2 linked regions of the Colwellia sp. M166 genome follow. The protein of the gene in region 2 interacts with the protein of the main gene of each other region in a pairwise test. Links are inferred from orthologs where the notes say so. Each region holds a gene or a part of one and is shown on either strand. Other genes may lie near its edges.

Region 1 (9,653 bases), 1.6 Mb from region 2 along the record:
TAAATGAAGAAATGCTTGACGCGTTGGAAGATCAATTTTTACAACATAATAAATTTTTTGTTGAACCTGAATAACAAGTATTATTATCAGGTAAGCTGAAGCTACAAATATATTTGTTGTAGCTTTTCAATAATGGCTTGATTAGCAGCAGGGAAATTTAAGTGTTCGAAATCAGTTAATTGATACCAAGCAGATGCTTGCCCTTCTAAAGCTTTTGCTTCACCGATAAAGTTATCAACAACAAAGACTTCTAATAACACCTTTTTATCAACGTAGTCATGGCTTATTTCGATTAGCGGCGTACAGGTTAACACTTCTATCGCCACCTCTTCTTTTAGCTCTCTAAATAGCGCCTGATGCACAGTTTCATCATCTTCAACTTTACCACCGGGAAATTCCCACTTTCCCCCTTGATGACTATCTGCTAAGCGCTTAGTTAGAAAATACTGATCGCCCTGTTTGATAACCCCAACAGCAACATGCACAATTTTAGTTGTCATAATACGATGCCTTAATTAAATTTATTTTTATATTGTTTATCTAAAGAAGTATGCACTTAGCGCTATATCGAACACATGAGTAGGTACAAATTTTTGAAATTATCATTGCCCCGCAAGCACTCAAAGACTGACTTTTAAATTCTCGCTAAGAGGTACTTTCTGAGACGGATTGCTATTAAACATAAAAATACCAGTCAAAAGACTGGTATTTTTATGTCAGACTTAACGCTTGATAAGTTAGCTTAACTTACCGTGACACTGTTTATATTTTTTACCTGAGCCGCACGGACAAGGCTCATTACGTCCAACACGCGCCATCGCAGTTTCTTCAGGCTGTGAGGCCGACTGATGTGTAAACTCTTTCGGTGCTTCATCAGCTTTTCTATGTTGTTCTTCAACCGCTTCAACATCAGATTCAGCCTTAATTTGCACTTTACTTAAGATACCAATAACATCATATTTTAAGTTATCAAGTAATTCGGCAAATAACTCGAAAGATTCACGCTTAAATTCTTGTTTTGGATTCTTTTGCGCGTAACCGCGTAAATGAATACCTTGACGTAAATGGTCCATTGCCGCTAAATGCTCTTTCCAATGAGAATCTAGGCTTTGTAGCATAACAGCCTTTTCAAACTGGCGTAAAACTTCAGCACCAACCATCTCTTCTTTAGCAACATAACTCGCTTCAACTTCTGCAACAATTTTTTCACGTAAAGTTTCTTCATGCAAGTTGCTGTCTTCTTCTAACCATTTTGCAATAGTCAGCTCAAGATTAAGTTCGCCTTTAATACGTTCTTCTAAGCCCGTAACATCCCACATTTCTTCTAACGATTGTGGTGGAATATGTTGACTAATCAAACCATTAACGACATCTGCACGAATCGCTTTAATAACCTCAGCAATATCTGCTTCATCCATCAGCTCATTTCGTTGCTCATAAATAACTTTACGTTGGTCATTTGAAACATCATCAAACTCAAGTAATTGTTTACGAATATCAAAGTTACGGCCTTCAACTTTACGTTGAGCATTTTCAATACTCTTAGTCACCCAAGGATGTTCAATTGCTTCACCGCGCTCCATACCTAATTTACGCATCATGTTAGAAATACGCTCAGAGGCAAAAATGCGCATTAAGCCATCTTCCATCGATAGGTAAAAACGCGTTGAGCCCGCATCACCTTGACGGCCTGAACGACCACGCAATTGATTATCTATACGACGAGACTCATGACGCTCAGTGGCAACAATATGTAGGCCACCCGCGGCTAATACCTTTTCATGCTCTTCTTGCCATGCGGCTTTCACTTTTTCAATTTGGTCTGCGCTTGGGTTATCAAGCTTAGCTAGCATCATACTTAAGTTACCACCCAGTACGATATCAGTACCACGACCAGCCATGTTAGTGGCAATGGTTACCGCACCAATTTTACCCGCGTCGGCAACAATCTCAGCTTCCTGTTGGTGGAACTTAGCATTCAATACTTTATGCTTAATCTTTGCTTTCTTTAAAAATGAAGATAAGAATTCAGAGGTTTCAATGCTGATAGTTCCCACCAAAACCGGTTGGCCACGTTCAACACAGTCTTTAATATCTTCTAAAATCGCTTCAAACTTTTCTTCAGCTGTTAAGTAAATTAAATCAGGTAAATCCTTACGTACCATAGGTTGGTTTGTTGGGATAACCACCGTTTCTAAACCATAGATATGATTAAACTCGAACGCTTCTGTGTCCGCAGTACCTGTCATACCTGATAATTTATTATAGATACGGAAAAAATTTTGGAAGGTAATTGATGCCAGTGTCTGATTTTCATTTTGAATATCAACACCTTCTTTCGCTTCAACCGCTTGGTGCAAACCTTCTGACCAACGGCGACCTTCCATTGTACGACCGGTATGTTCATCAACAATGACGATTTCACCATCTTTAACAATATAATCAACATCTTTTTGAAACAGTTTATGAGCACGCAATGCCGCCATAACATGATGGAGTAAAGTAATATTTGCTGCTGAGAATAGAGAATCTCCTTGCTGCATTAAACCTTTTTCGATCATGATTTCTTCGATATGTATTTGACCTAGCTCAGTTAGATAGATTTGCTTGGCTTTTTCGTCAATGGTGAAGTCACCGGTACTTTCTTGACCTTCTTTATCTTCTTCATCTTGCTGAACAAGCGTTGGCACTACCAGATTGATATTACGGTAAAGTTCAGAACTATCTTCCGCTTGACCAGAAATAATTAATGGCGTGCGCGCTTCATCAATTAAAATCGAGTCGACTTCATCAATAACGGCAAAGTTTAATGGCTTTTGTGCCCGCTCTTCTGGCGAAAAGGCCATATTATCGCGCAGGTAGTCAAAACCAAACTCGTTGTTGGTACCGTAAGTGATATCAGCGTTATATGCTGCTTGTTTATCGCCAGGTGCCATACCAGCAATATTACAGCCAACAGTCATACCTAAAAATTCAAATAATGGCCGACTCCAATCCGCATCACGGGTAGCAAGGTAGTCATTGACCGTAATCACATGCACACCTTTATTGGTTAAAGCATTTAAATAAGCCGGTAAAGTTGCGGTAAGCGTTTTACCTTCACCGGTACGCATTTCGGCTATTTTACCCGAGTTGAGTACCATGCCACCGATCATTTGCACATCAAAGTGACGCATACCAAATACGCGTTTACTCGCTTCACGTACCACAGCAAATGCTTCAGGAATAAGCTCGTCTAGTACTTCGCCTTGCTCAACGCGCTCTTTAAACTCAGTTGTTTTTGCTTTTAGTTCTTCATCACTGAGGGCTTCAAAAACGGGTTCTAGAGCATTAATTTTTGTTACTTCTTTGCACATTTGTTTAAGTAATCGATCATTTCGACTACCAAACAGTTTTGTCATTAACTTTACAAACATCGTGTTAAACCATATTGAGAAGAAAATCTTCCGCTGAAAATAAATGACCGGTGGGACCGATCACATAAACTTGCTTAGTATTGTAATCGCAGTAGTATTTTAAACAACTGAAATTCGTGCAAAAACTAATTTTTTGCTTTGCGATAAACGTATTTTTTTGGATCTATTTGGCGATTATTACGCAAAATTTCATAATGTACGTGTGGTCCTGTGGAACGACCTGTACTGCCCATTTTTGCAATAACCTGACCTTTAGTAACAACATCACCAACCGATACTTTTATTGCTTTATTGTGACCATAACGAGTTTTTAAGTTATCACCATGATTAATTTCAATTAATTGACCATAACCATAACGATCACCTGCCCAACTTACCACTCCAGATGCGGTAGCTATAATATCAGCATCTTCACTACCTGCAAAATCAACGCCTTTATGCATTGCCGGCTTACCATTAAAAGGGTCTTTACGCATACCAAAATACGATGACAACCAACCCTTCTTTATTGGTCGACCAGACAAATACCGTGTATTCTCTATATGGTGACCTAAAGTGACAGATTCAAGCATTTTTAATTGTTTTTCTTCATGACCAAGCGATTCTTCCAATGCGGTAATATCCAAAAGTAGCTCCGCTAAGCTTTTAGGCTTTTCCTCATGACTTTGAATCATCGGACCGCCACTCGAGGGGAATGATTGAAAGTTAAATTCATTATCAGGAATGCTCGCCTCTTCAGCTAAGCGATCGCCTAAAGCATTTAATCTTAACACTTGGCTTTGTAATTCGGCCAACTTCATGGTAACTGCGGTTACTTGTTGGCTATTTACTTTAGTATCATCAATAATGGGTAGGCTTGATAGCTGATATATTGTATTTTTCGGTACATCATCTGCAGAGGCGATCAAATGGACAATAAAACCTGAAATTAAGGCAAAAACAATTAAGGCAGATAACCAATGTAGCTTATTTAGCTTCATTGAAAATCTAACGTTCTTTCCTCGGTATAGTAATGTTAAACTCATAACTCATTCATCGTTTGTTCAAGAGCTGACTTATGGCACGAAAATCGAAAATCCCCACAGACATGTCAGCGCTGTTTAATTCAACGTCAGGCACTTTGGCACAAATAGCTGCAAAAACCAACTTTTTAACCGTATTGGCTGATATTGTACGACAAATTTGTCCCGACCTACCAGCAGATGTTTGGAAAATAGCCAATTTCAAAGCTAATGCCATTGTCATTGAGGTAAACTCAGCCGTTTGGAGCCAACGATTACAGTTTGAAAGAATGAATATTTGCCGAGAACTTAGCGAAGTAACCAATAACGAATTCAACCAAATAGAAATTAAAATCACACCATTTCGAACAAAAATACCCGAAAAAACCGTTATTCCTAACGCCATTAATTCCACTATATCAGCACGTACCGCAGCGCAGTTATTAGCAGTGGCACGCAGTGCTCCTGATAGTTTGCGGAAAAAGTTAGAAAAACTTGCTTCGCATGCAAAAAAATAGCTTTTGAACAACAGTTTAGTAAAATTTAATGATAAAAAAACCAGCACGAAGACTGGTTTTAATGTAGCGATTTTCGCAACTGAATTATATTAAAATGCCGTCGCACTAATTTCTTGAAATTGGATGGGTGATTCAATCGTATCTTCATACGTTACCCATTCCCAACAATCGACTTGTTTAAATACTTCACGCAACAACATGTTATTTAAGCCATGACCTGATTTAAAAGCATTCAGTTCACCCAAGATGCTAACACCGCCCATATACAGGTCACCAATAGCATCTAAAATTTTATGCTTAACAAACTCATCATCGTAGCGTAAGTCATCTTTATTGAGCATGCGATATTCATCTAAAACAATCGCGTTTTCCAAGCTACCACCTAAGGCAAGGTTATGTGAACGTAAGAACTCAATATCTTTCATAAAACCAAAGGTGCGTGCGCGACTGATCTCTTTAACAAATGAACAACTTGAAAGATCCATACTCATGGTTTGACAAGTATTAGCAATCACCGGGTGTTCAAATTCAATCGCGAAATTAACCCGAAAACCTTCATAAGGCTTTAATTCAGCCCACTTGTCACCTTCTTCTACGCGTATAGTTTTAGTAATACGTAAAAAGCGTTTGGCAACATTTGATGTTTCAATGCCTACTGACTGAATTAAATACACAAACGGTAAAGCACTACCATCCATAATTGGAATTTCAGGTGAATCAACCTCAACAATGAGGTTATCAATACCTAAACCTGCGACAGCAGAAAGCAAATGTTCGACGGTGGAAATCTGAACACCTTGCTCATTCACTAAACACGTACATAAAGTTGTTTCACCCACAGCTTCCGGTGTCGCTGGAATATCGACAACGGGATCTAAATCAACTCGGCGAAAAATAATACCGGTGTTAGCAGGCGCAGGACGGAGAGTGATCTGCACCTTTTCACCTTTATGTAACCCTACACCTATGGCAGAGACACTTTCTTTTAACGTACGTTGTTTAATCATAAATAGCCTTCTTAAGCCTATATTTTGCGCTAATAAGTCGCCGCCGAAAATAAGCGGAGACGTAATATAACAAAAAAGCCTAATAAAATCAAAAAACCAACATTTTTAGTATTGCGTAATTAACTTTTCGAATATCGCTTAGTCTGCTTGTTTACGTAAAAATGCCGGAATATCTAAATAATCATCAAGTTCAGTAGCTGCTACTTTCTGCGCTTGAGCATTAGCTTCTGGCATAGTAACCGGATTCGCAGACAGCTCAGGTTGTGCGCTAGCAATATAGTCACCACCAACAACTTGTGGCTCAGCCACAGGCGTAGGATTGACTAAGGTAATATCTGGTTTACGCTCTGCACCAATACCCGTTGCCACAACCGTTACTCGTAATTCTTCCGTCATTTCAGGGTCAATAACCGCACCAACGACAACGGTAGCATTTTCAGATGCAAAAGCTTTAACCGCATTACCAACAGTTTCAAATTCATCAATGCTAATATCCATGCCGGCAGTGATATTAACCAAAATACCGCGCGCGCCAGCTAAATCAACGTCTTCAAGTAACGGACTTGAAATAGCAGCTTCTGCCGCTTCCTCTGCACGGTCTGGACCTGATGCAGTGCCAGAGCCCATCATTGCAGTACCCATTTCAGACATTACGGTTCTAACATCGGCGAAATCGACGTTTATGAGTCCAGGACGGGTAATAAGTTCCGCGATACCTTGCACAGCACCTAATAAAACATTATTCGCGGCTTTAAAGGCATCTAATAAACTGGTGCCAGGGCCAAGCACTTTCAATAATTTTTCGTTCGGAATAGTGATCAATGAATCAACATTTTTTGATAAAAACTCGATACCTTGATCGGCATAGTTCATGCGTTTTTTGCCTTCAAAAGGAAATGGCTTAGTCACGACCGCAACCGTTAAAATCCCCATTTCTTTGGCTATTTCGGCAACAACTGGCGCAGCACCAGTGCCCGTACCACCACCCATACCAGCTGCGATAAAGACCATATCAGCACCTTGCAGTGTTTCTTTAATAGTTTCTCGGTCTTCTTCCGCACTTCGGCGACCAATTTCAGGGTTCGCACCAGCACCCAGTCCTTTAGTGACATCGTGACCTAGCTGCAAAGTAACATTTGCCGCTGAGTTACGTAATGCTTGAGAATCGGTATTTGCGGTAATAAATTCTACACCTTCAATGGTTTGTGACACCATGTGTTCTACCGCGTTTCCGCCCCCGCCACCAACACCAATAACTTTGATGACTGCTTCTGCGTTGTGATCTTCCATTAATTCAAACATTTTATTATCTCCGATTTTTAATACGTTTTGTTCCACCAAAACTCTTTTATACTTTTAATTAGTAACTAAAATCGCTAATTAAAATTCGCCTTTAAACCAAGCAAGTACTCTCGAGCCGATACTACCGACTGACTCGCTTTTCTTTTTCTCATTACTTTGCTGCTGATTCGCTTGCATACCATAGTGTAACAAGCCGACAACCGTAGAATATGTTGGGTCGTTAACATACTCTTTCAATCCGCAGATATCTGAAGGCTGAGCAACTCGTGCTGGCATTTGAAATACTTCTTCGGCAAACTCAACTACACCTTCCATTTTTGCTGTACCTCCGGTTAAAACATAACCCGCAGCAATTTGATCTTCTAATCCACATTCTCGTAGTTCCTCTTGGATCAGTTCAAATAATTCTTGATACCTAGGCTCAACGACTTCCGCTAAAGTATGACGTGACATCGAGCGTGCAGGACGTCCGCCAACACTAGGCACTTCAATATTTTCTTCCATACTGACCATTTGGCGCAACGCACAGGCGTACTGCACCTTAATCTCTTCAGCATGACTTAACGGTGTACGAAAAATCTTTGCAATATCGCTAGTAACTTGATTACCTGCAACAGGTATTACCGCGGTATGGCGTAAAGCGCCACCGGTAAAAACCGCAATATCCATAGTGCCAGCGCCCATATCAACCACACAGATCCCAAGCTCTTTTTCATCATCAGTTAAGATTGCGTAGCTAGAAGCAAGCGCTGAGAAAATTAATTGATCAGCTTTTAGGTCACAACGTTCAACACATTTAACAATGTTTTTTGCCATGTCGTTTGCACAAGTGACAATATGTACTTTTGCTTCCATACGCACACCTGACATGCCGATAGGACTTTTTATACCGTCTTGGCAGTCTATGCTATATTCTTGCGGCAAAACGTGCAGCATACGACGTTCTGCCGAAATGGGCACAGAGCGGGCGGTATGAATAACGTTATCCACATCATCCTGCATCACCTCTTTATCATTGATGGGCACCATACCGTTTTCATTTTGGCAGCTGATATGCTTACCTGAAATGCCAAGGTAAACTGAGGTGATGTGGCAGTCTGCCATTAATTCAGCTTCGTTAATCGCACGCTGAATAGACTGAATAACCAGATTAAGGTCATTAACACCACCTTTATCCATGCCACGGGCAGGTTGATTTCCAACACCAACAATACTGAGCTGATTATCGGGTGTGATCTCACCAACCGCTACTGAAATTTTTGACGTTCCAATATCTAATCCAACTACTAAATTTCTTTCAGTTACTTTTGACATTAAGGTTAAACTCTTTCTTTATTATCCGTGGTTTTCCAACCTACGGCTAAACCAGTATCATATCTCAGATCAACATAATCGACTTGTTGACCCTGCTTTGTATTCAATTTTATCTGTGGATAAACATCCATAAAGCGCTGTATACGCTCAACGCGGTTATCGCGACCTAAGTTGATAGTCACACCATCATCTAAAATAAGCTGCCATGCAAAACGTTCAGACAGTACCAACTCATCAATACTTAACTGACTAAAATCCAACAGTTTATTCAAATTTCTAAAATTCTCCAAGGCAACTTTCTCACTACCTTCTGGGCCAAAAAATGCCGGCAGTTTCTCAACTAAACGTTTTATGTCAGCCTGAAATGCTTTACCATTTTCATTAATCAAAAAATCACCATTCCAATGGGCAATAGGCTTTTGATCTACTACATAAATTTTTAATTCATCTGGCCATTTTTTTCGTACTGAAACCGAATAAACCCAAGGTAATTTAGCCACTCTCTGTTGGACATCATTAACATCCAAATTGAAAAAATTACCCAAATTAACTTTTTCTATTGCATTTTCAATATCTAAACGCGTGGTATACGGCATTTCACCCGCAATAGCAATGGACGTAACCGGCACTGACTCTTCAGCGCTTAAGCGTTTGTTTAAAAAAAAACCAAACAATAATATGGCAATAATAACAGCAACAAAAAACGTAACGCCTAACCAAAACGACCAGTGTAAATTGGTGACGTCATTCCTTAACGGCTGTTGCTTCTCTATTGCCTCAGCCATTACCTACAGGCGACCTTGCGCACTAATAGCAACAATTTCTGTCACTAATTCACTAAAACTTAAACCATGTACTTTTGCAGCTTTGGGTACTAACGATGTTTCTGTCATACCAGGTACCGTATTAACCTCTAATAGCTGCCATTGGCCTTGAGTGTTACGCATGACATCTACCCTTCCCCAGCCTTTTGCGCCGGTAGCATTGAACGCTTTTAACGCTATAGATTGCAACTCGCTTTCATCGGCTTGCGATAAAGAACATGGGCAATGGTATTGCGTACTTGTCGACATATATTTCGCGTCGTAATCATAA
Region 2 (11,814 bases):
CCCGCTAACACCATGTCTTGTGCCAGAACTTGTGAGTTATCTCCGCTTTCGGCTAAATTTTCCAATGCCACTGTCGCGCTAGCACCGAGTTCAAATAAAGCCCCTTCATTATGTAAAACAACAGCCACAGGTGATAAAGGTTGTGCATGAGTTAAGTTAGTTACGCTAACTTCATAAGTATAGGTTACCGGTGTTGGCGGTGTAGGTGTTACTGGCTCAGGTGTTGAATTATTATCATTACCACCACAGGCTGACAGCAAAACCGTAAAACCTAGTGCCGACCAGATACCTTTACGGGCAAACTGATTTTTATAAAAAATAGTCATAATAGTCCCCTATTTTACTGTAACAGTGACACGTGCAACCGGATTTAACCAACGATGTACGGTATTATCTAAATCACTTTTACCGGCCGTTAAGTCATCATCACCTAAACTGCCACGATGAATATGCACAGTTTTGTTCACTTCTTCAGTCGTTACACCTGTACCGCCTGTGCCAGCATCCATACCCGGAGCAGCTGGAATACCTAGAGCACCAGGAGCACCACCACCATTAACCACTTCGTTGTTTGCTTCAGTACCGGCATCGTATGCATTAACATTAAAAGTATAATTACCTGCTTCAGTCGGTATTTTCCAACTACTTACACCAGCAAAACCGTCATTGGTTGGTAGTAACATGGTTACAATCGACAAATAAGTATTACTGTCATCAGTACTTAGCATCGCAGTTGTTGACTGACCTGGTGCAAGTAGGCCACTTGCAGGGTTTGCCGCATTATTAGCATTAACGCCATCGAGTAAAGTAACTAGACCTGAAATATCGCCGCCTTCAGCCATCATTTGTAATTCTGGTGTTGCAGCAGTGCCAGCACTAAATAGCGACATGCTGTCATTATGCGCTGACATTAAAATAGGCGTGTAATAAATACCTTGGGTGAGGTTAGTAAATTTTATTTCTAATTCTTGTGCCATTAACGCTGAGCTCGAAAGCGCTAATGCTATCGCTGATGCTGTTTTAATAAGTTTCATAAGTTTCCCTTGATGACGAAATGATTTCGCATTCAGTATGCAAAGCAAACATGGCTAAACTTTCACAGAGTTATCACAAATCTATCACAAGTTTATCAATGAAAAGTAATGAAATTTATTTCTTGATTAGCGTGTCTCGGCCTTTACTAACTCCAAATACATCCGCAGGAGAAAAGCCGAGTGTTATATGAAAGTCTTTATTATTTAACAATAATTTTTGACGAATAAATTGTCCATCTGCTGATGATACCACAACAAAATAACTACTCTTCTCAGCTTTCTCGGCCTTACCTAAACCATGTAAAGTGACACGAAATTTTTCTGATAAATTAAGTTTTTCTTTATCAATGGTTTGATATTCATATGGATTAATTAAGGTTACATGAAAAGATTGGTGATCTCGCGCCGCTTGATACTGTCTATAGATAGCATATTGCTCTTCACCTAACTCATCTTTTAATTGCTCTAAATATCGGCTAAGGTCGGCATCAGACACTTTGCCGCCAAAGTAAACTAATCCACTGCTGTCTTTGAGTTCACTAATTTCTAATAGCAAGTTTTTATCAACATTAATTTCATCAAGCGGCTCACTTGATGACTGCAACATGACTCTCGCTAAAGGTGTCGCTTTACTTACGTTAGTTACGGCTATATTTTTTGTAGTCATTGCTACATGATCGACTATATTCGCAGCCATGACAGAATGAGTCATGATAAATGTCATCACTGTGGTTACGCTAAAAATTCGGCTCATATTATTATTCATTCGGTTTCCTAATTGATGATAACTTTAAGATTAATGTTAACCACAGTGGTCAGCAAGTATGACAAATAACCTTGCCATCAGCCAAGCCATTTAGCAAAGGGCTAACAATTAAAATTGTCGATATCAAAAATCATCTTGGTTATAACGTAGCTTTATACTGGCAGTTGAAATTGTTTAATGTCATGCTATCACTGATATTTGCTCACATTAATCAATATAGCGTTATGATGAACAGTGTAAGAGCAATTGTTGCTGTGTTTTACTAGCGCCTTAGTCATTGAATCACCCGTTGGAGTTATTTTTCACTTAATGAAATTATCAATCAGTCCTGAGCTGTTTAATTATATTGCTATTACTTTCGCTCGTTTTAAATGGCAACTTTTAGCCTGGTGCGTCTTCTTTTTTGTACTTTTTATCGGCTTACAAGCACAAATTCAACTAAAAACGCCCAGCGTATTGGTCTGGTTAGCCATACTTATTTTATTTATGGCCATTGAGAGTTTAGTGGTTTCAGCATTTATGTTTTTCTTTCAAGTGTTGCCATCAACTCGCGAAGAAAACGCCTCTTGGTATCGTTTTTATCGCACGATTGAATGGTGTGAAACCATACTGTTTGCCATATTACTGCCTTTACCCATAGTACTATTTTTCTATGCCTTCATCCGTATATAAACAACTTATAAAGTAAGTTATCTACCTCATCAGCTTAAATATGCCGACGTTTTTGTGCATAAACACCTAAAACGCTAAAAATAGCCACAATCAAAGGTAAAACATAACTGTTAGGTACTTGTGATAATTGTTGAGATAGCAACCGAGTCAACCAAACCGTTAACAAGCCATAACCAAACGCACAAACCACAATAAAAGTGATACAGCGAATAATAAAATGTTGTTTAGCAACAAGCTTACGTACAGCGCTATTAATGTCATTACCAAAAATAACCAGTACTGTGGCGACAATCGCCATAGCTGTTTGATATTGATAACCACGAAACCACTGACCAACATTAATAACTAATTCCGTCATACTACCTCAACAATATTTTTCAAATCCAAACCATCACTTGACCAACATTACCGAGTAAAGTGCGGCGGCTATTTAACTATTTAACAGTGCAATCATTTCATCTTCAGTTAATACGCTGACGCCTAAGTCTTGCGCTTTAACTAATTTAGACCCGGCTTTTTCGCCTGCGACTAAATAATGCGTTTTTGCTGAAACACTACCCGACACCTTTGCACCTAAAGCTTGCAATGCCGCCTTGGCTTCATTTCGGTCCATTTTACTCAAGGTACCCGTTAATACAAAGGTTTGATCTTTAAGCGGTAATTCGTCGTCACTTTTCACTTCGATATCAGGCCAAGACATTATCGCTTCTAACTCTTCCACCACTTCCACGTTATGATCTTGCGCGAAAAAATTAACAATATTTTTTGCTACAATCACACCTACATCAGGCACTTGCTGTAATTGCTCTTCATTGGCTGACTTAATTGCTGAAAAAGTAAGAAAATACTGCGCTAAATTCGACGCCGTAGTTTCACCAACCTCTCGGATACCTAGAGCATAAATAAACTTCGTCAAGGTGGTATTTTTAGCAGCCTCAAGGCCCTTGATCAGATTGTCAGCTGATTTTTGTCCCATTCTTGCCATCGTACTGACATCAAGTGTGGTTAGTTTGAATAAATCGGCAGGGGTTTTTATTAAACCCTCATCAACGAGTTGTTCAACTAATTTGTCGCCTAAGCCATCAACGTCAAGTGCTTTACGCGAGGCAAAATGTTTAATCGCTTCTTTACGTTGCGCCTGACAATATAAACCGCCGGTACAACGCAGCACAGCTTCCCCCTCAGCTTTCATTGCCGCAGATCCACACACCGGACATACGGTTGGAAAGGTGATAACTTCAGCATTTGCGGGTCGGCGCTCAACGACAACACTGACGATCTGCGGGATCACATCCCCTGCACGTCGAATAATTACGGTATCGTTTATTTTTATACCTAGGCGGTCAATCTCATCTTGATTATGTAAGGTGGCATTACTAACCGTGACACCACCAACAAATATCGGTTTAAGGCGAGCCACGGGTGTTATTGCCCCTGTTCGCCCGACTTGAAAGTCAACGGCTTCCAATACCGTTAATTCTTCTTGTGCAGGGAATTTATAGGCGGTGGCCCAGCGTGGTGCTCGGGCGACAAAGCCAAGTTTTTGCTGTAAAGCAATATCATCAACTTTAAATACCGTGCCATCAATTTCGTAACTTAATTTTTCTCGCTGCTGCAAAATATCTTGATAGAAATCTTCAACCTGAGTGGCATTTTCCAGTAACTTAACTTCCGGACACATAGGTAAGCCCAGGTTTTTTATTTGGCAAAGGCGCTGATAATGTGAATCTGCCAGCCAGTGTTCATCAATACCATTACCGCCTTCGTTTGCGCCAACAAAACCGATGCCATAGGCATAAAAAGCGAGATTTCGTTTGGCGGTAATTTTAGAGTCTAATTGCCTTAAGCTACCCGCCGCGGCATTGCGTGGATTGGCAAAGCCTTTCTCCGCTTTTTTTATTGCTTGCTGATTTAAGGCATCAAAGCTCGCTTTTGGCATAAACACTTCACCACGAACTTCTAAAACATCAGGAAAATTGGTGCCTTGCAAGCGTAAAGGGATCGACTTTATTGTACGGACATTCTCGGTAATATTCTCACCAACAGTGCCATCACCACGCGTAGCTGCTTGAACAAAAACACCATTTTCATAACGTAAACTTACCGCTAAGCCATCGAGCTTGGGCTCGGCACAAATAGCAAAGTCTAACGATGATTTTAAACGGTCTTTTAATCGCTTAACAAAAGCTTGCCATTCTTGTGCTGAAAAAACGTTATCTAACGACAACATAGGAAGCTGATGAACAACTTGGCTGAATGATTTAAGCGCCACGCCACCAACCTTTTGGCTAGGTGAATCAAGGGTTTTGAATTGCGGGTGTTCAGTCTCTAACGTAGTTAATTCACGCATTAATCGGTCGTATTCAGCATCAGGCACAGTCGGTTCATCAAGCACATAATATTGATGATTGTAGTGGCTAATTAACTGACATATCTCAGCGATACGATTAATAATATTTTCTTCAGACATAGGTTTTGATTACTTTGAAAGTGAGTGTGCTATCGTCAATAAAGTACGGCTAATACTGATTAGCGTGGTCGTTACTGCACTTATTACAGCTCTAAAAAATACTACTGCACTTTATTAACGAAGCATTATGATTGTTGCAGGTGAGAGGTTAAAGCGAGCCGATACGGCTCTTACGTTCAAACTCACGAATAATACCCATATAATGTTGTTCGGTTTGCTTAGTCATAACACTGCGCTTGTCATCTAATAATTGTCCTTTAAATTCCACAGCAAGCTGTTTAGCGGCATTGAGCATTTGTTCAAATACTTCAAAGGCATCGCCAGCATTAGGTAAGGTCATAAATAGCGTAATACCTTGTGTGGTAAAATTTTCGATATCATCTAAATTAAATGTTCCAGGATTAAGCATATTAGCTAAGCTGAACGTTACCTTGCCGTTGCCGGCATTATCTTGATGACGATGAAATATGTTCATTTCACCGTATTTCATGCCTAAGGTAAGTAATATCGGCAATAACGCAGCACCTGAGATAGCCTGCCCTTCAGGCATCACCACAGAAAGCACAATAACTTGTGGTTCAATTTCATTAGCTATGGTTTTTTTACTTGACTCTGTCGCCGACAGGCTTGGCATATCCTTAACCGCTTCATCACCAAAGTTAATCTCCATTTGGTTACGTTTAACTTTAGGCTGACGGACATTTTTTTTACGTGCTAACGGCTTATTACGCAAAACTTCTGGTTTTGCTTGGGTTACAGGTTGTTGATAAACCGGTTCATATCGAACTGTTTCCTTCGTACTCATTTCATCCTCAACCGGCTCAGCAACAGCTGTTTCAGTATAGGCGTTTTCTTGATAGTTCTGTTCATCAGCGTAACTGTCAACATCTGATAAAGCTTGTTGTTTTAAATGCGCAGGAACTTCTTCAGTATCATTGAGCAAAGCACCAAAGTTTAGGCTTTGATCTAAGGGGTTTTCCTCAAAGTCAGCAGGCGGAATATGATTGGGCATAGGGACATCACTATGAAACTCATCATCATCTTCAAGTGTATGTGATTTAACTGCAACATCATCTCGAACCGGATTTGCGCCCACAACTTTAGGTTTACTGACTCCATCTTGATCAAAACCTGAACCATCGAAACCACGATATTTCGGAGCCACGGGTTCTTCTTTGGTTTTTAATTTATACGGGTTTTTTTGTTTCCTGATGGTCCAGTAACCATGAATGAAAATAGCTGCTATTACGAGAGCACTAATAATAATTAATGTATTTCTGAAATTATCTTCCATTACCTAGCCTATTCTTATACTTCTGCCATAGCGATTGCTTCGTCAATATCAACCGCTACCATACGTGAAACACCTGGTTCAAACATAGTAACACCGGTTAAATGTGACGCCATCTCCATAGCGATTTTATTATGACTTATATATATAAATTGCACTGTTTGCGACATTTCTCGCACTAGATTACAAAAACGACTGACATTTGCATCATCCAAAGGTGCATCCACTTCATCAAGTAAACAAAACGGCGCAGGGTTCAATCGAAAAATCGCGAACACTAATGATAATGCGGTCAGCGCTTTTTCTCCACCAGATAATAGATGAATTGTGCTATTTTTTTTACCTGGGGGTCTAGCCATGATAGTAACCCCGGTTTCTAATAGGTCTTCACCTGTTAATGACAAGTACGCTTGACCGCCACCAAACACCTTAGGAAACAGTAACTGTAAATCATTATTAACTTGATCAAAAGTTAACTTAAATTTATGGCGGCTTTCTTTATCAATTTTTGCTATTGCTGCTTCCAATGTCGTTATGGCATTATTAAGGTCTTGATCTTGTTGGTCAAGATAACTTTTACGCTCAAACTGTGTTTCATATTCTTCAATGGCTGCTAAATTTATCGCCCCTAGCAGTTGTATGTCTTTAGCCAGCTTAATTAAATGTGCTTGCCAGAATGTTTCTTTAGCATTTTCTGGCATAGCAGCAATAACATCATCAATATTCTGCTGCAACTCTGCTAGCACTTCTAATGCGCTTTCAGCTCTTAATTTAAAACCTTCACTGTCTAATTGTAAGCGGGCAAGCTGCTCATTAAGCACTGATATTTTATTTTGACTGGTTTTTTGACCTAATTCCACTTCTGCTAAGCGAGTTTGGCTGTCATTCAGGTTTTTTTGATTAAATTGCAGTTTTTCATTAATTTCGGCTAACTTGTCTAGCCATTGTGGAAGCTGCTGCTCAAACTCTTGCAATGGTTTACTGCTATCACTGAACACTTGGCTGTTATTGCTCAATCGTTGAGTCAATAAATTAATGTTTTCTTGATTAGCTCGAATACCTTGCTCGCGCTGTAGGCGTTGACTTTTAAGTTGTTCAACGACTAAACTCAGCTGATGTCGCTGTTGATGTAAGTCTTGACTACGACTTTGAATTTCTTCAATTGACTGCTGCAATAGCGTTTGCTGTTGAGCAAAGCCATCAAGATCATGTTCACTATCGTCAAGCAATGGCAGCAATTGTGTTTGAAAATCAGTTAACTTTTGTTTGGCAAGCTGCTCACTTTGTAGCAACTCAGCAATTTCTGCGGTTAACTTTTTGTGCTGAGCTTGTTGATAAAGCTTGTCTTGCTCACCCGATGAAATCGTTTTTTCTAGTGTATTCAGTTTATCTTGCTGTAATGCTAAATATTCACTTTGAGCCTTTTTTTCTATGGCGATAGACTTAAGTTGTTGATTATAATTATCCTGCTTCTGCTCGAGCTTTTGCTGCTGCAGTTGTAACTGCTGTAGTGCAGTTTGTTCATTTTCAAGCTCTCGCTGTAAACTTATATAATCATAACCTTGCTCAAGTTTGCCTTTACTGAGCCTATGATGATTTAACCAAGTACCATCCGGACAAATAATGCTTTCATCGGCACCTAACGTGGTTAACTGATGTTTAGCTTGCTGATAACTTTCAGTAATCAATATACTATTAAAATAGCTATTTAACGTCGTTAGACCCGAAACTTTACTGGCTAAAGTGTTTACTTTAACTGTGGCTATATTACCCTTAGCACTAGCCTGCTCTACTGCTTGATAGACAAAACATAAATTATCAGCAGGTAAATTACCGTCAATATCGGCCTCAGGTAAGGTGGCAATAACATGACCTGCTAGCCAATGCGATAACACAGCCTCAACGGCCAACTCCCAGCCATGCGCAACAGTTAGCTGACTTTGCAACGAAACAACATCAGTTATGCCTTGGGCACTAAACCATTTGGCTTGTTTTTCACTCCAGGGCGATTTATCAGCGAGTTTTATTTGTAGCTCATCAATCACTTGTTTTTTCACGGTCGACTGACCCGAAACTACGGCCAATTGTTGATGAAGTTGTTGAGCATGAATTTGCAAACCGCCGGCTTGATTATCGAGTAAAGTCAGCTGCTCTTGCATTTGCTGTAATGCATTTAATTCTGTATTTTTTTGTTGTTGAAGTTGTTGTTCAACGAGCGAATCAGCTAAAGGTAACAAGCTAACTTGTTCACGTAGCTTTATCATTTGCTGCTTAACCTGTTCAAGAATGGTCTGCTGCTGCGTGATATTATCATGCACCGTCTGTTTCTTTTGTTGCAGCTCAGTACGTCGCTGATGCTGTTGTTGCCACTGGCTTTGTAATTGCTTTTGCGCAACTTGTTGCTGTTTCAATTCTGTTTGACAAAACGCTAATTCAATTTCTATTTTTTGTAGTTGTGGCTGTTGCTCATTTAATTTTTGGTCACCTAATTGCAATTGTTCTTGCTCGGCTAAAATCAACTGTTGTGCATTGAGCAACTGCTGCTGAGTCAACTTATTATCACTCTGTGTTTTTTCTGTTTGTTCTTTTAAGTGCTTTACTTGTTGCTCCGCTCGGGCAATATCTTGCGTTAGATTGAGCTTTTCTTGCTGCAATATTTGGCTAGTATCATTGCAGCGCAATAGCGTATTTTTCAACTCGATAATCACTAAATCACTTTGACTGAGCTGGGTGTTCTGGCTCTCAATTTTATTTTCTAGTGCTAAGATACGAGTTTGATGTTGCTGACGTTGCTGATCAAATTTTTGCCAACGTAACACGGCTAATTCAGCTTTATATTTGCGCTCTTGTTGTTTTAAAGCACGAAAACGCTTAGCAGCTTCGGCCTGTTGATGAAGTTTGTCAATCTGGACATCAAGTTCGAGGCGAATATCACTTAATCTGGCTAAGTTTTCTCTGGTGTGGCGTATTCTGTTTTCGGTTTCTTTACGGCGTTCTTTATATTTTGAGATGCCGGCAGCTTCTTCAATAAACACCCGTAGCTCTTGCGGCTTTGATTCAATTAATCGAGAAATAGTACCTTGCTCAATGATCGCATAACTGCGAGGACCTAAGCCGGTGCCAAGAAAAATGTCGGTAATATCTCTACGTCGGCATTTTGTGCCATTTAAAAAGTAGTTATTTATCCCTTCACGGTTAACCACTCGACGTACCGAAACTTGACTTCTGTCGGCCATATTACCTTGAATACGCCCTTGAGTATTATCAAAGACTAGTTCAACACTGGCTTGACCAATAGGCTTTCGTGTTGCGGCACCATTAAATATAACGTCAGTCATGGCATCGCCACGTAGGTTCTTCGCTGAACTTTCACCTAGCACCCAACGAACAGCGTCAATTATATTTGATTTCCCACAGCCATTGGGACCAACAATAGCGGTCATCTGTTGTTCAAATGGCACAGTTGTTGGATCAACAAATGATTTAAAACCTGCCAATTTTATATGCTTGAGTCGCATTAAATCGAATAACCTAATTGTTGCTATCGATTGCCAAAACCTAAGTAAATGACTTACAAATTTTGCACAATTGAAAAAAATAAATTAAAACCCGTGTAATTGCCGCCACTGTACCAGAGATTGATGTATTTTGTAACATCACAATACTGTTCATATCATGCGAAGGATCCTATAATCGAGCTATGAATATCAATCAGTTAGGTTAATAAATCAGCAATGAACAATAACAGACCCCAGCCTTTAGCAAACGGCGGTGCCGGATATTTTATCAAAGGTTTTGAGTTAATTCGCACCCCAGGAATTCGCCGCTTTGTTTTTATCCCATTAACGGTAAATTTACTGCTTTTTAGTTATGCTTTTTATTATATGTTTCTACAACTAGAAAGCTACATGCTGACGCTGGAAACTTGGCTTGGTGAGTCTTTTGCTTGGCTAAGTAGTTTTATTTGGCCATTGGCAGTGCTGTTTATTTTAATTGTTTTTTCATTTATCTTCAGCTCAGTTGCCAATTGGTTAGCCGCTCCCTTTAATGGTTTATTATCAGAAAAAATAGAAGCTTTATTAACTAATCAACCATTAGATAGTGGTGGTGCTCTTGATGTGGTTAAGGATGTTCCACGAACGCTTTCCCGTGAGCTTAGTAAGCTTGGTTATTACCTACCTCGTGCTATGGGTTTCTTTTTACTTTATTGGATACTGCCCGTTATTGGCCAAGTACTGTGGTTTTTGTTTCTGGCCTGGATGATGGCAGTACAATATAAAGACTACCCATTTGATAACCATAAAATTAGTTTTACACACATGCGACAAGCTTTAAAGCAACGTCAAGGATTAAGCTATAGCTTTGGTATTACAACGGCAATATTCTCCATGATCCCTATCGTAAATTTAGTGGTTATGCCGGTCGCTATTTGTGGTGCTACAGCACTATGGGTCGATCATTATCGCGATGAATTTGTTGACCGTTCATAGAAATCAAATAACAATCAATATGTTATTAAGCTTTAAACAAATCGAACAAGCATCAAACAAATCTTGATGCTTGTTCGCACGCCTGATGAAATACTCATCAGTGTATAAAACAACCATCTTAGCTAAAGTTTGACAGCAAAAAAATCAAGGTGCACACTAAATACCTGTGTATTACATTAACAATTAATAAGGATCCAGTGATGCAAGCACTGCGTTTTATAGCTAAGAATGCAATTTCATCTAGCATGCTATTGCTGCTTACCATCAGTTTCACCTTTAATACAAACAGCGCTCGTGCAGAAACAATTAATGGCGGAAAAAGTGCATTGGCAAACGTTGATATTGCGATTGTGAAAGATGCACGCATCTTTGCAAAATTTGATGAAAACATGCCGGCGGTGGTTAATTATTTTACTCCATTAACGGAAGATGCTGTCATCAATTTTTATAACAAGAATTACGGTGAACCGGTTAAACGCGAACGTAAGCGCGGCCGTTTAACTCTAAATTACCAACAAACACAACAGCAAATACGTGTGATTATTTCTCAACAAAACAACTTACGCCAAGTTGACGTGCTTGTTGAAAAAAGTATGCAAAAGTAATAATTCAGCTTGGTAGCATTGAACCAAGCTGATGAGAAACCATGGGCTAGCTTGGTTATAAGACAATATCTTACCAGCATTAACATATCCCCCTAAAAAGCCCTCAATGTTTACCTATTCACGCTTCAAAAGCTTTATATCTATCGTACTAAATTATCACTTAACTAACGTGCCCTCTAACTTGTAATTGTTCATCACGTTTTTTTATATGTGCAACGCTGCTGCTACCTAACCACAATGCCGCGATATCGGTGTACTCTTTATTACCGCTAAGCTTTAGTGATTTATCTTTTATCGCAAGGTCAAAATCTTCCCAGCCCATCCAAATTTTGGTAAGTGTTTTAGCTGAGACCTCAATTTTGACATCAGCTGAAAAACCTCGGTTGATATAGCAGAGATCAATTTCATTATTTTCAAAGATCAACCAATGCTCACTTTTATTTTCAGCAACGTCAGTAAGGAAAAAATGGACGATAAATGGATCAG

What was found.
Region 1: the proteins of zipA (region 2) and ftsZ interact in binary tests that used the Escherichia coli proteins (3 or more experiments, as listed by UniProt). The link is inferred for Colwellia sp. M166 from one-to-one orthologs.

What each region holds. Positions count from the first base shown.
Region 1 is NZ_CP040755.1:3,006,006-3,015,658, reverse strand. The notes cover bases 5,163-8,081. They hold ftsZ (cell division protein FtsZ), read right to left. Parts: upstream 7,245-8,081; coding sequence 6,081-7,244; downstream 5,163-6,080. Other genes in these bases: ftsA (cell division protein FtsA), read right to left, coding at 7,323-8,081; lpxC (UDP-3-O-acyl-N-acetylglucosamine deacetylase), read right to left, coding at 5,163-5,942. Also shown: DNA gyrase inhibitor YacG, read left to right, coding at 1-74; 8-oxo-dGTP diphosphatase MutT, read right to left, coding at 102-500; preprotein translocase subunit SecA, read right to left, coding at 738-3,416; FGD67_RS13710 (M23 family metallopeptidase), read right to left, coding at 3,542-4,441; FGD67_RS13705 (DUF721 domain-containing protein), read left to right, coding at 4,474-4,935; more of lpxC, read right to left, coding at 5,025-5,162; more of ftsA, read right to left, coding at 8,082-8,558; FGD67_RS13685 (cell division protein FtsQ/DivIB), read right to left, coding at 8,564-9,343; FGD67_RS13680 (D-alanine--D-alanine ligase), read right to left, coding at 9,347-9,653. UniProt on the Escherichia coli protein: Essential cell division protein that forms a contractile ring structure (Z ring) at the future cell division site. The regulation of the ring assembly controls the timing and the location of cell division.
Region 2 is NZ_CP040755.1:4,613,979-4,625,792, reverse strand. What follows is about bases 4,164-7,029. They hold zipA (cell division protein ZipA), read right to left. Parts: upstream 6,237-7,029; coding sequence 5,091-6,236; downstream 4,164-5,090. Other genes in these bases: smc (chromosome segregation protein SMC), read right to left, coding at 6,251-7,029; ligA (NAD-dependent DNA ligase LigA), read right to left, coding at 4,164-4,942. In the rest of the region: FGD67_RS20780 (spondin domain-containing protein), read right to left, coding at 1-326; FGD67_RS20775 (spondin domain-containing protein), read right to left, coding at 336-1,034; FGD67_RS20770 (hypothetical protein), read right to left, coding at 1,150-1,800; FGD67_RS20765 (hypothetical protein), read left to right, coding at 2,110-2,472; FGD67_RS20760 (DUF3392 domain-containing protein), read right to left, coding at 2,507-2,830; more of ligA, read right to left, coding at 2,903-4,163; more of smc, read right to left, coding at 7,030-9,751; sulfate transporter CysZ, read left to right, coding at 9,968-10,723; FGD67_RS20735 (hypothetical protein), read left to right, coding at 10,924-11,328; FGD67_RS20730 (helix-turn-helix domain-containing protein), read right to left, coding at 11,489-11,814. UniProt on the Escherichia coli protein: Essential cell division protein that stabilizes the FtsZ protofilaments by cross-linking them and that serves as a cytoplasmic membrane anchor for the Z ring.